DNA from 2 places in the Spongiibacter tropicus DSM 19543 genome. Region 2 is predicted to be linked to the other one. Evidence: predicted binding sites of a transcription regulator. Region 2 holds the regulator's gene; the other holds the start of a gene.

Region 1 (6,695 bases), 1.5 Mb from region 2:
CCGCCTCGTTGGAGAAGGCGCCGCGCCTGACGCCGATCATGATCATGCTTCCGAGTGTGCCTCCGGCGATGGCGTTGCCGGAAAACGCATCGGATAAAATAAGTGCGAATATTCCGGGCAGTCGGTCAGCGTGTTCAGCAATGGCGATAACCGTGACCCCCAAGTAGAGAGCGACCATGCTGGGGACAAGGCGAACGGTGAGTGCGCCTATGCGGGTTATTTTGCCCGCGACGACGAGTGCAACCAGCACAGCGAGCACGACGCTGCTGGTGAGCCGCAGGAATGTGGACTGTTGAACGCTGAGGGGATTGCCTGCGGTGATAGCTGTTTCCAGCAGGCTGAGTAGCTGGTTGGCTTGAAATAGCGGCAGTGTTCCCAACATGCCGGCTATCGCAAATATCACTGCCAGTGGTTGCCACTTTCTCCCGAGGCCCTCGCGGATAACGTACATGGGGCCGCCCCGCAGCAAGCCATTGTCGTCTCGGCCTCGGAACATCACGGCCAATGATGCAGTGTAGAATTTGGTTGAGACGCCGACAATTGCTGTTACCCACATCCAGAAAATGGCGCCGGGGCCACCGGTGCTGATAGCAATCGCAACGCCTGCGATATTGCCCAGGCCCAGTGTGCCGGATAAGGCGGTCGATAGCGCTTGCGCGTGGTTGATTTGGCCGGGTGCTTGAGGGTCGTCATACCTGCCGCGAAGAATCGCGATGGCATGCGGTAAAAACCGGAAACATTGCAGCCGTGAGTAAAGGGTCAGAAACAGTCCGCCGCCCACCAGCAAGAGCAGCATCGGTGTTCCCCACATTGTGTTGGCAAATTGATTCGCCAGATTCTCAATGGCCGTCATGGTAAATGCCTTTGACCGCAGAATGGGGAGCGTGATTAACGATAGGGCTTGCCTCTTTGTGGTTTTGGTCGAATGTAAGAGTTCAGAAAGGTTTGACGACTGCCAGGATAACGACGCCTACCAGAACGAGCACGGGAGCTTCGTTAAACCAGCGATAGAAGACGTGCCCCCGGGTGTTTGCGTCGTTGGCAAATTGCTTGACCATGCGAAGGCATATCACGTGGTACACAATCAGCGCTGCGATAAGGCTCATCTTGGCATGGAACCAACCGGCGGATAGGTAATAGTCGGGATTCAATGTGAATAGCCAGCCGCCGAGCAGAACGGTGGCAATAGCGGAGGGCGTTGCGATACCTCTGGCGAGTTTACGCTCCATGATTTTGAAGCGTTCTCTGCTTGCGGTGTCTTCAGACATCGCGTGATAGACGAACAGTCGAGGAAGATAGAACAGGGCGGCGAACCAGCAAACGACGGCAATGATGTGAAAAGCCTTGAGCCAGAGCATGGGTGAGGTACTTCCGTTAAGCCAGGTGTATTGGGTAGACGCGAGGGTTTAGCATACAATAGTTGGCATCTAACTGGGATGGCCCAGTACATCATGTACGTCGGGCCACCGTCTTCAGACTCCTCGATTCTTCTCGGGCTTTGCCGTTATGAAATACCGCCACACTGGATCAATGCGCCGCCGCTTGCGCCTGTGGTGGCTGTTGAATCGCCGACATACCCGCCGCCAATTAGGGACCCTGGAGGATTGGAAAACCCGAGCGGTATTTTGGTTGGGTGCGCTGACTGTCGGTCTGGTTATTCAGGGTTTTGCCTGGCTGTCGGAAGAGAGTTTCAGTCTATTTGAACACGCACATCAGCAATATCCCTATGCCTTTTTGGTGATCACCCCGCTCGGCATGATGGCCATTGTCTGGTTGATGAACCGCATGGGCAAGGCATCTAGGGGCAGCGGTATTCCGCAGGTGCTGTTGGTCCACAAGCAGAGTTATCACTGGTTGCGCGGTCCATTTTTGTCTTTGCCGGTAGCCACATTGAAGGTGCTGCTTACTTGCGCAGCGCTGCTTGTTGGCGCGACGGTGGGGCGGGAGGGGCCGAGTGTTCATGTCGGAGCGGCGTTGATGTACCGCTTTGGGTGCTGGGCGCGACTCAAGCAAAAGCAAATTGAAAGCAGCTTGATTGTTGCGGGAGGGGCGGCGGGGGTGTCGGCAGCTTTTAATGCGCCGTTGGCCGGGATCGTCTTTGCCATTGAAGAGCTGCAACAGTCCATGGAGGCGCGGACCACCGGCACGCTGATTATGGCAATTATCCTGTCGGGGATCGTGGTGCTGATGTTTGCTGGCCACTACAGCTACTTTGGCGTACCCGATATTACGGCGCTGCCGCTTCAGGATTATCCGTTTATTATCGTGGTCAGTCTGATCTGCGGTTTGTTGGGTGGCTTGTTCAGTTTCTTCCTAGTGGAGGGCAGTCGGGCAGTCGGGCCGCTGGTGCTGAAGCAGCCTCTGGTCGTCGCCATGGTGATTGGCTTGTTGCTGGCGGTGATGGGGCTGCTCTCAGATGGCGCGACCATGGGCAGCGGTTATGTCGAGGCAAAAGCCCTGTTGGCTATGGAGGCAGAAGGCAGTTGGTGGACCGCATTCGGTCGCGTTATTGCCACCATGATCACGTATTTCAGTGGTATTCCCGGTGGTATTTTTTCGCCAAGCCTGGCGGCAGGCGCCGAGTTTGGGGCGTCGATGAGTTCGCTGTTTCCCTCTGTGCCGCCGGTATCTCTAATTCTGGTGGGGATGGCCAGTTATTTTGCCGGTGTGGTACAGAGGCCTATCACCGCATTTGTTATCGTGCTGGAGTTAACCGGGAACAATCACGATATACTACCGGTACTGATGGTGAGTGCGTTGGCGGCGACAGTGGTTTCCAAATTGGTGATGCCCGAGCCGGTCTATCATGTGCTGGCGAAAGACCTGGTGCGAAGCTGGGAACATCTGTTGAAAGAGAAGCGCAATGACAGCGAGGACGCTGACTCATTGCCCACAAACAAGTCATAGGAGGTCGCGTGGTAAAGGTAGGAATTGTAGGCGGAACAGGCTACACAGGCGCTGAGTTGCTTCGCTTGATCGCAGGGCACCCCGATGCGGAAGTGGCGATGATCACCTCCCGTGCCGAGGATGGTGTCGCGGTCGATGAACTGTTTCCCAGCCTGCGTGGTGTGTGCGACCTGCGTTTTTCCGTGCCTGATGTGACGGCTCTCTCCAGTTGTGATGTGGTGTTCTTCGCCACGCCCCACAATGTTGCTATGAAGCTGGTGCCCGAGTTGCTGGCGGCCGGCACGCGGGTGATAGACCTGTCTGCCGATTTTCGAATTCGCGACGCGGCGCTGTGGTCCAAGTGGTACAACGAAGAGCATCTTTGCCCGGAATTGCTGGACGAAGCCGTTTACGGACTGCCAGAAACCAATGCCGAGGCGATCAAATCGGCGCGCCTTATCGCCTGCCCTGGCTGCTATCCGACAGCGGTAGAGCTGGGTTTTCTTCCGCTGCTGGAGCAGAAGCTGGTGGACAGTCAGCGGCTGATCGCGAGTGCCGCGTCCGGTGTGAGTGGGGCGGGCCGTCAGGCCAAGGTCGATAACCTCTTCGCTGAAATGGATGGCAGCTTTAAAGCCTACAGTGTTTCCGGTCATCGCCATTTACCCGAGATTGAGCAGGAGCTGTCGATTGCGGCGAATGAGGCGGTAAACCTGACATTTACTCCCCACCTGCTGCCGCAGGTCCGCGGTATCCACGCGACGTTGTTCTCCGAACAGCTCGACCCGAATGTCGGTCTGGATGAATTGCAATTCCTGTTTGAAAAACGCTACGCCGACGCGCCTTTTGTCGATGTCATGCCGCTGGGAAGCCTGCCACAAACGCGCACGGTGCGCGGCGGTAACACCTGTCGTATTGCACTGCACCGCCCGCAGAACCGCAACACAGTCGTGGTGCTGTCGGTGATTGATAACCTGGTGAAAGGTGCTTCCGGTCAGGCTATTCAGTGCATGAATTTGATGTTCGGTCTGCCGGAGACAGCGGGGCTGGGCAGTATTTCGCTCCTGCCCTGAGGTGAGGGCTGCCTGACAATTCTTGACTGTTTTACTAGGATAAGAGGATAATTGTCGGGCACGCATCGTGCGAAGGTAAGAGGTGAAACATGTCAGCAGTTGAAGAATTTACGCCGTCGGTACTGCAGTTAACCGACAGGGCCGTGGCCAAAGTCCGGCACCTGATGGAAGACGAAGCCAATGACGAGCTGAAGCTTCGCGTGTTTGTCACCGGTGGTGGCTGCTCCGGCTTTCAGTATGGCTTCACCTTTGACGAGTTGGCTGATGAAGACGATACGCTGGTAGAAAAAGACGGTGTCGTTGTGCTGGTTGACCCGCTCAGCTATCAGTATATTGAGGGCGCCCAGCTCGACTATACCGAGGGGCTGGAAGGTTCGCGCTTTGTTGTCAGCAATCCCAATGCGACAACCACCTGTGGCTGCGGTTCGTCTTTCGCTGTGTAAACGTCAAAAAATTGCGCTGGATCAGTATTTTCTCTATTGGTTCGGCGCGTGCTGCGATTTCCTGACTTAAATCAATCTCCCTGCACTTCCCGTCCGCTGTAATGGTTTCCACACAATTTCATGCGTGGAGACGTCAAAATGAAAAAACTCAGTGTAGCGATGTCACTAGCGGCAGCCGTTGCTGCCCCCTCGGTATTCGCAGATAGCTTGGGTTATAAGCCTGGACAATGGGTGGTGCGTGCTGGTGCGACACAGGTCGAGCCGCGCGAAGACAGTGATGATATTAAGCTGAATGGCAGTGTGCTGATGCTGGGGGGCGGTTTGTTGACGCCAGGGCAAAGTTCGTCCGTTGGTATTAATAGCGATACTCAGCTCGGCTTAACGGTTGAGTATATGCTTACTGAAAACTGGGGTGTGGAACTGTTGGCTGCTAAGCCCTTCGAGCATACCGCATCGGGCAAAGGTTACATCCAAGGCTTGGATGTTGCCGACTTCAAACACCTTCCTCCCACGCTGAGCGCGGTCTATCACTTCTCGTCATTGGGCGCTCTTCAGCCATATGTTGGCGCGGGGATTAACTACACCTTCATTTACGATGAAGAGTTGACCCCCGAGGCGGAAGCGACATTTGCCAGCCTTGGGCTGAATAACGGCAAAATGAAACTGGATGACTCGATTGGTGTTGCCCTTCAGGCGGGGGTGGACTACCACGTGGATGAGCACTGGTTAGTCAATGCATCCGTACGTTGGATCGATATCGATACCGAAGCCAAAATTCAGTTCTCTAGTGGCGATAAGCTGACTACGGATATTGAGGTAGATCCCATGGTGTACACCCTGAGCGTAGGCTATAAATTCTAAGCTATACAAAGTGCTTAGGCGGGGTAGATTGCCCCCAATAGACGGGCGCCCCTGGCGCCCGTTACGCAGGGGACATTTCCGTGAATGCCATTCAGCGTTGCGTGGGCGAGCCATGCGAAGGCAGCGGCCTCAACCCAATTGGGATGTATGTCCAGCGTTGAGGTGTCTTCAACTCGGCTTCCCGGCATAAGTTCGGCGATTCGCTGTCTCAATGCCGTATTGTGGGCGCCGCCACCGCATAGATACAGTTCAGGCTCGGATAAATGCTCTTTACTGATGGCATCAACGAGAGTTACTGCTGTCAGTTCAAGCAGTGTGGCTTGAACATCTTCTTGGGGTATTTCCTCCAGCGCTGACAATTGCGCTTGGATCATTGCGAGGTTGTAGTCTTCTCTGCCCGTGCTTTTCGGTCCTGCTAGCTGGTAATAGGGGTTGTCGAGAAGGCCTTTCAGCAAGGCGTTGTTAACACGTCCTGTTGAGGCCCATTCGCCATCGCGATCGTAGTGCCGGTTTTTACAGTGTTGTATCCAGCTGTCCAGCAGAACATTGCCGGGGCCAGTGTCAAAGCCGCTGACGTCACCGCTTTTACGCAGTACGCTGATATTAGCCATGCCGCCAATGTTAGCGATCACTCGGTCACGCAATGCGTCGCCAAACGCCGCCTTGTGGAAAGCCGGGACCAGGGGGGCACCTTGGCCGCCGGCCGAGATATCGCGACGCCTGAAATCGGCAACGACATTGATACCGGTCATTTCCGCGAGGGTATTCGGGTCGCCAATCTGAAGTGTGAAGGTGTCGTCGAGTGCTTGCTTTGCGTTGCCTGGTCTGTGGCGAATCGTCTGGCCATGGCTGCCAATGGCGGCAATCGCAGAGGTCTCGATAGACTGCTCGTTAAGGAACTGGATAACCGCTTTGGCAAGTGTCTGGCCGAGTTGACGGTCAGCTCGCCCCATCCTTTCTATTTCGTCGTTGCCGGGCTGGCACAGCGCTAACAGATTGCTGCGCAATACTGGAGGAAAGGGGTAATCCTGTGCTGCCAGCAGTGTAATCTCGGGAGTGGTTTCTATCAGTGCGACATCAATAGCGTCGAGGCTGGTGCCGCACATCAGGCCAATATACTGAGAGGAGGGCACTAGCCTTCGCTGCCGTAGTTACGTTGTGCTGCGTAGGTGCGCAGTTGTAATTGCAGGCCGCTGATCTGGCTCAAGAAGTCTGGCATCGCTGCCTGGCTCACCTTGGTGGGCGGCGGGAGCTTGTCGACAATCGTTGCCGGGTTCCTGTGAACGCCGTTCATCAGAAACTCGTAATGCAAGTGTGGTCCCGTTGCGTAGCCGGTTGAGCCGACCCAGCCAATCGTTTCCCGCTGGCGAACACGCTCGCCTTTGGACACCGCGCGTTTGTGCAGGTGGAGGTACTTGGTTACGTAAGCTTCGCC
Region 2 (6,695 bases):
GCAAGCTCTGGTGCGTCGGTATTGCCGGAACTCAGTGCCTGCACATACGCCGCCATGGAGGCCACGCCCTCATTGCCCAGCGCCGACAGCCAGCTTGGCATCACTCCGCTGCGACCATCGTGAATCGATTGCGCGATCTGAGCAGGCTCGCCGCCATATAACCAATCGTTGTCAGTCAGGTTAGGAAAGCCGTAGCTGCCTTTTCCGTCGGTGCCGTGGCAAACCGCACAGTTATTGGCAAAGACACGTTTGGCGATACGCATGGCCTGATCATTCTCCGCCAGCGTCGCAGCGTCCTGTTCCAGAAAGCCTGCGTACAGCGCCTCGTTTTCAAGGCGGGCTTCTTCAACGTCGCCCTCCCACTGCTGCACAGACGTCCAGTTGAGCAGGCCAGGCCACTTACCCAGCCCGGGGTAAGCGATCAGATAGCCAATACCGAACAGCATGGTCAGCACAAACATCTTGATCCACCATGCCGGCATTGGGTTGTCGTACTCTTCAATGCCGTCGTATACGTGGCCGGTTGTCTTTTCTTCACCCGTCTGAGTAATTTTGCGGTTACCCAGCAGCAGCCACGCCAGTAACACATAGGTAATGGCGGTAAGAACAATGATCCAGCCACTCCAGAAATCAGTCATTGCTCATCTCCTCTACCTTTGCCCTTCACATCCGCGTCGTCATCGACGAAGGGCAGATTCGCAGCCTCGTCGTAAAATTCTTTCCGGCTTCCTCTGTAAACGCTGATGCACACGCCGATAAAGGCAATGAACAGCATCAATGTAGACAGAGATCTGAGATCATTTTGGTCAATCATCGCAGTGCTACTCCCGATTAACGCTTGTATTTAATCAGCGTGCCGAGTTGTTGCAGGTAAACAACCAGTGCGTCGATTTCCTTCATGCCTTCCACTTTTGAGGTGGCATTGGCAATGTCCTCGTCGGTATACGGCACACCAACCTTGCGCAGCGCCTCCATCTTCCCAGGCACTGACGCAGCATCTACGTCGTTGTGAAACAGCCAGGGATAGGACGGCATGATGGATTCGGGAACCACATCGCGCGGGTTGTACAGGTGCGCGCGATGCCACTCGTCGCTGTAGCGTCCACCCAGACGAGCGAGATCAGGTCCAGTGCGCTTGGAGCCCCAGAGGAAGGGATGCTCATAAACCGACTCACCCGCCACTGAGTAGTGACCGTAGCGCTCGGTTTCAGAGCGCATGGGGCGCACCATCTGAGAGTGACAGACATGGCAGCCTTCGCGGATATAAATATCGCGTCCGCTCAACTCGACCGCATTGAGCGGGCGGAGCCCTGCGATCGGTTCAGTGGTCTGCTTCTGGAAGAACAGCGGCACAATCTCTACCAGGGCGCCGAAGCTGATCGCCACGATGATCAGCACGACCATCAAGCCAATATTTTTCTCTACTACGTCGTGATTCATGCCTCGGCTCCCACAGTGTTGACGGCAACTGCCGGTTTTTCCTCGCTACGAATCGTCTTCCAGACGTTCCAAGCCATCAGCAGCATGCCGATCAGGAACAGGAAGCCACCGAACAGGCGGACAATATAGCCGGGATGACTGGCGACAACGGATTCCATAAAGCTGTAAGTCAGGCTGCCGTCGGCGTTATAGGCGCGCCACATCAAGCCCTGAATAATGCCGTTCACCCACATAGAGGCGATGTACAACACTGTGCCGATGGTCGACAGCCAGAAGTGCGTGTTAATCATCGGGATGCTGAACATCTGCTTGCGGCCGAAGACCACCGGCGTCAGGTGGTACACCATGCCGATCGAAATCATTGCTACCCAGCCCAGTGCGCCAGAGTGCACGTGACCAATGGTCCAGTCGGTGTAATGCGACAGAGAGTTAACGGTCTTGATTGACATCATCGGCCCCTCGAAGGTCGACATGCCATAGAACGACAGCGACACAATCAGGAAGCGCAAAATCGGGTCAGTACGCAGCTTGTGCCAGGCGCCAGACAGCGTCATCACACCATTGATCATGCCACCCCAAGACGGCGCCAGCAGAATCAGCGACATCACCATACCCAGACTCTGTGTCCAGTCAGGCAGCGCGGTGTAATGCAGGTGGTGCGGACCGGCCCAGATGTACACGGAAATCAGTGCCCAGAAGTGAACGATCGACAGCCGATACGAGTACACCGGGCGCTCAGCCTGCTTGGGCACGAAGTAGTACATCATGCCCAAGAAGCCCGCGGTCAGGAAGAAGCCCACGGCGTTGTGCCCGTACCACCACTGAATCATGGCATCCACGGCACCAGAGTAGACGGAGTAGGATTTAGTCAGCGACACCGGCACCGCCATGCTGTTAACGATATGCAGCACCGCAACCGTGACGATGAAAGCCCCGTAGAACCAGTTCGCCACATAGATGTGGTCGGTTTTGCGCTTCATGATGGTGCCGAAGAACAGCACCGCATACGCCACCCAGACAATGGCGATCAAAATATCAATCGGCCACTCCAACTCGGCGTATTCTTTGGTGCTGGTCATGCCCATCGGCAGGGTGATTGCCGCCAGCACAATAACCAGCTGCCAGCCCCAGAACACAAACCCCGCGAGGCGCGTCGACAACAGCGCAGTTTGACAAGTTCGCTGTACCACAAAGAGCGACGACCCCATGAGGGCACAGCCCCCAAAGGCAAAAATCACCGCATTCGTATGCAGTGGCCGCAGGCGGCCGAAGCTGAACCAGGGGGTGTCAAAGTTAAGCTGAGGCCACACCAGCTGTGCCGCAATCAGCACACCGACAGCCATGCCGACAATGCCCCACACCACGGTCATCACGGTAAATTGCCGCACGACTTTGTAGTTGTAGATTGGATGTTCTAGTGAAGACGCCATGACGATTCATGTTCCTCTAGAGTGGACGGCGCTCAAGATACGGTTTTTCATGCATATCTGAGGCGAGGTTTGAAAAAATGTGGCTAATTGTGTCAGCCTGCGGCGGCGAGGATGCTGACTCAGATCAACGAAAATCGGAACCGCTCTGCGACAATATGTCGCAGAAAATCTGAGCCTTCGCTCCTGCCTCCACCCACGCTATAACTCAATCACGCTAATCCGTGAAAACCGGGGTAATCCCCATATCCCAGAGGATGACAACACAGCCCATCAGCGCCATGAAAATCACCATGCAAATGGCCACAACGGCCGAGGCATACAGAAAGCCCCGATCCTCAGGAATTCCCATTACCAGCGGAATGCCGAGATAGAGCAGGTATACGGCCCACCCCAGCGCAGCAATACCCAGTGCCAGGTCTACCCAGAACACCGGGTAGAAACCCACCAGTCCGGCAATGAACAAGGGCGTTGCGGTGTAGCCCGCAACCACCATGCCCTTCATGACCGATGAATTTGCCCCGTAGGTTTCCGACATCCAGTTAATCGAGTAACCGATGATCGCGAGGGAAACCAACATCGCAAAGTAGAAAGCAATAACGATTTGCAGCGCACTCTGGTCAGTCAGGCGCACAATCTCGCCGTCGCCGACTGTCCAGCCGATCCTGCTGGCACCGTAGTACCACGCGATACAGGGTCCAGCAGCCAGAACAATGGGGTACAGCAGCTTCGATGCCAGCGAACTGTCACTGAGCTCTGACACCTTTTGCCACTGCTTGCGGGGAGTGAACAGAAAACCGAAGGGATTGCTTATTATTGCGCTCACGGCCTAGTCTCTTTTCTGGTGGAAGGTTTAGTTCCAGAGTCTAGCCGGAGTTCAGGAGATTTGCTTGATTTGCGTCAAGCGGAAAACGTAAATCGACGGTAACTAGAGGTTTGCGACGGTTTTCAGCTTTTCCACATCAAGCTGACTGATTTCTTTGTTGTCGATTTTAACCAGTTCCTGCTTGGCGAAACGGCTCAGCACACGACTGACTGTCTCCACCGTCAAGCCTAAAAAGCTGGCGATATCCGCTCTCGCCATCGGCAGACGGAACGCCGATGCCGACAACTGCCGACGCGCCTGACGCGCAGAAATGCTGACCAACAAGGAAGCGACCCGCTCATCGGCGGTATTCTTGCTCAACAGGGTGATATGCCGCTGGTCATCGACAATCTCGCTGCTGAGCAGCTTGAAGAAATGCCGCTGCAGGTTGGGTAGCTGGCCACTGAGGTCTTCAATCTGCGCAAAGGGAATTTCACAAATAGCCGAGACTTCCAGCGCAACCGCCGAGCTGGCATAGCGGTTCTGACCAATACCGTCGAGCCCGACGACTTCGCCGGGGAAGTAAAAGCCGGTCACCTGCTCGTCACCCGCATCGGTAATGCTGTAGGTTTTCACCGCCCCCGAACGCACGGCATAGACCGAGGTGAAGACATCGCCTTCGCGGAACAGATGGTGGCTTTTCTGCAATGGACGACCGCGCTGAACAATATTGTCCAGACGCACAATCTCGTCACTTTCCAGAGCAAGGGGGAGGCAGATGCCACTCAACCGGCAATTATTACAACTTACTGCAGGATTGTGCGGGCAAGCTTTCGTTGCGTTGACGGGTTGCATGCGGCCTCCAGACGCTAAACGGCATAGTCAGACTGTCGCCATTGAACGCCTATCACCGCAAAGGGTCAAGTCTGCATCCGGCTATTTTACCCGATTAAAACGTCTCTCTGGCTAATGACTACAGCGTCTTGGAGTACGCGCCCTGATGCTGCTCCAGGCTTTGATCAAACAACATACAAATATTGCGCAACAACAAGCGACCACGATCGTTGATCCGCAGCTCATCCGGCATCAGCGTGACGACGCCTTCTCGCTCCATCGCTTCCAACTCGGGAATCGCGTCGGCAAACTTGCGACGGAAAAACACATGAAAGCGGTCGTAGAGATCGACGTAACTGAGGCGCAGATTACAGGCCAACTGCATAATCACATAACGCCGCAACAGATCCTCGGCGTTCAGGGTGAGCCCTTTTGCCACCGGCAGTTGTCCGGCATCGATGGCCGCGTAGTACTCCTCCAGAGATTTATGGTTTTGTGCATAGCAGCGCCCCAGAGAACTGATCGCTGACACGCCCATCCCAATCACATCCGGAGAACGACAGGTGGAGTAGCCCTGAAAATTCCGCTGTAAACGCCCTTCCTGCTGAAATTTGGCGAGTTCGTCTTCTGGTTTCACAAAGTGGTCCATGCCGATATTGATATAACCGGCTTCGCTGAGGCGCTGCTCGGCCAGCAGGAATATCGACAGCTTCTCTTCGCTGTTCGGCATCGGGTGGCGATCCATCGACTTCTGCCACTTAAACCGCTGAGGCAAATGAGCGTAGTGGTAAAGGGCGATGCGCTCGGGCGACAAGGCAATGACATCGTCCAGCGTCCGCGAGAAGGTCTCCAGCGTCTGCCGCGGCAGGCCGTAAATCAAATCCATACTCACCGAGCGGAAATTGTAGCGGCGGGCGGCACCCATCAGACGGGCGATCATATCCGTGCTCTGTACGCGATTAATCGCCTCCTGCACCCGCAGATCAGTGTCCTGAATGCCCATGCTGATGCGATTGAACCCCAAGCCCTTTAACAGGGCGAGATAGTCCTCATCGACCGAGCGCGGATCGAGTTCAATGGAGAACTCCCGCTCACTGCCGTCATCAAGATTGAAGTGCGTGGCCAGGGAGTGCACCAGTTCCGTCATCTCGGCCTTGTCCAGATAATTGGGCGTGCCGCCGCCCAAATGCAGCTGGGTAACCCGACGCCCCGGCCCCAATCTGTCCGAGAGCATTTCAAGCTCTTTATGCAGATGATCCAGATAACGCCGACTGGCATTGGGGTCGCGTGTAATCACTTTGTTGCAGGCGCAGTAATAGCAAAGGCTGTGACAGAACGGCACGTGCACATACAGAGACAGCGGCGACGGGCTGCGTCGCGCCTCTTTCAAAAAAGCATCGTAGTCCGCCACGCCGAAGTCGTCGCGAAAATTCAGTGCTGTGGGATAAGAGGTGTACCGTGGCCCCTGCACCGCATAACGGCGCACCAGCTCACCGGCATCGTGCATGCTTTCAGCTAACGCAACAGACATCTCACACTCCTGGCGCCCTGAGCGCCGACATCATTATTAGTGAACAAAGGCGCCGTCAAAGGCGGGACGCTGCAACGGCAACGCGGCGAGATAGGCATCGCGCTCGGCGAGGCGGTCTTCGCCGACCTCAACCGTAATCGCCTGCTGGATTTCCTCCCAGTCAGCCGGGGTAAAAAGCTGATCGGCAACCGAAAAAATGCTGCGCTCTTCATGAATATGGGAAATCTGTCGGCTGTGATAGTGGCGTGCCAGGCGCACAAGACTCGGGCGCAGTGTCTGCTCGCCCATGCGCAACTCGGCAAAAATCAGCGACAGCTGTTCGCTCAGCGCTTCGAGCATGCTGTGGTCTCGCATTACATTGTTCAGGGCGTAGTGATTGATGCCCAGTTTGGAGTGAAGCTGGCGAAATACCACATGTTCCACCGGATGGTGCCAGGCTTCGGGAAAGGTCTGGATGTAATCCAGGCCGTTCAGGATGGTATCCAGATTGGCGGGAGTGACGTGCATGCCGGAAAAGCGTTCGATCTCGTGAATCAACTCGTAAAGCATCCGTTGCATTCGCTGATGATCGGCCTCGAGCTGCTGAAAAATACTGTGCATGCCATACACTCCCATGGGTTGATGCTCAGCACTGTAACGCCAGCGCCGGACCAGCCGC

What was found. Region 2 encodes FNR, which switches genes on or off when oxygen is low (the NO sensors DNR and NnrR bind a similar motif). Its sites were predicted from a motif close to TTGATNNNNATCAA; they were not measured.
Region 1: G411_RS0111655 (OmpW/AlkL family protein) is a predicted target of FNR. The motif match lies at 4,461-4,474, and genes of this name have one in related genera.

The regions. Positions count from the first base shown of each region.
Region 1 covers NZ_ATUS01000001.1:2,473,506-2,480,200, forward strand. Annotated here, with positions in the region: gene G411_RS0111630 (alanine/glycine:cation symporter family protein) at 1-853, opposite strand, end outside; gene hemJ (protoporphyrinogen oxidase HemJ) at 936-1,358, opposite strand; gene G411_RS20270 (chloride channel protein) at 1,507-2,907, shown strand; gene argC (N-acetyl-gamma-glutamyl-phosphate reductase) at 2,916-3,956, shown strand; gene erpA (iron-sulfur cluster insertion protein ErpA) at 4,046-4,399, shown strand; gene G411_RS0111655 (OmpW/AlkL family protein) at 4,538-5,260, shown strand; gene G411_RS0111660 (anhydro-N-acetylmuramic acid kinase) at 5,275-6,393, opposite strand; gene G411_RS0111665 (peptidoglycan DD-metalloendopeptidase family protein) at 6,393-6,695, opposite strand, start outside.
Region 2 covers NZ_ATUS01000001.1:971,744-978,438, forward strand. Annotated here, with positions in the region: gene ccoP (cytochrome-c oxidase, cbb3-type subunit III) at 1-638, opposite strand, end outside; gene G411_RS0104695 (cbb3-type cytochrome oxidase subunit 3) at 635-814, opposite strand; gene ccoO (cytochrome-c oxidase, cbb3-type subunit II) at 832-1,440, opposite strand; gene ccoN (cytochrome-c oxidase, cbb3-type subunit I) at 1,437-2,870, opposite strand; gene G411_RS0104710 (Yip1 family protein) at 3,085-3,693, opposite strand; gene fnr (fumarate/nitrate reduction transcriptional regulator Fnr) at 3,796-4,527, opposite strand; gene hemN (oxygen-independent coproporphyrinogen III oxidase) at 4,646-6,037, opposite strand; gene G411_RS0104725 (hemerythrin domain-containing protein) at 6,074-6,637, opposite strand.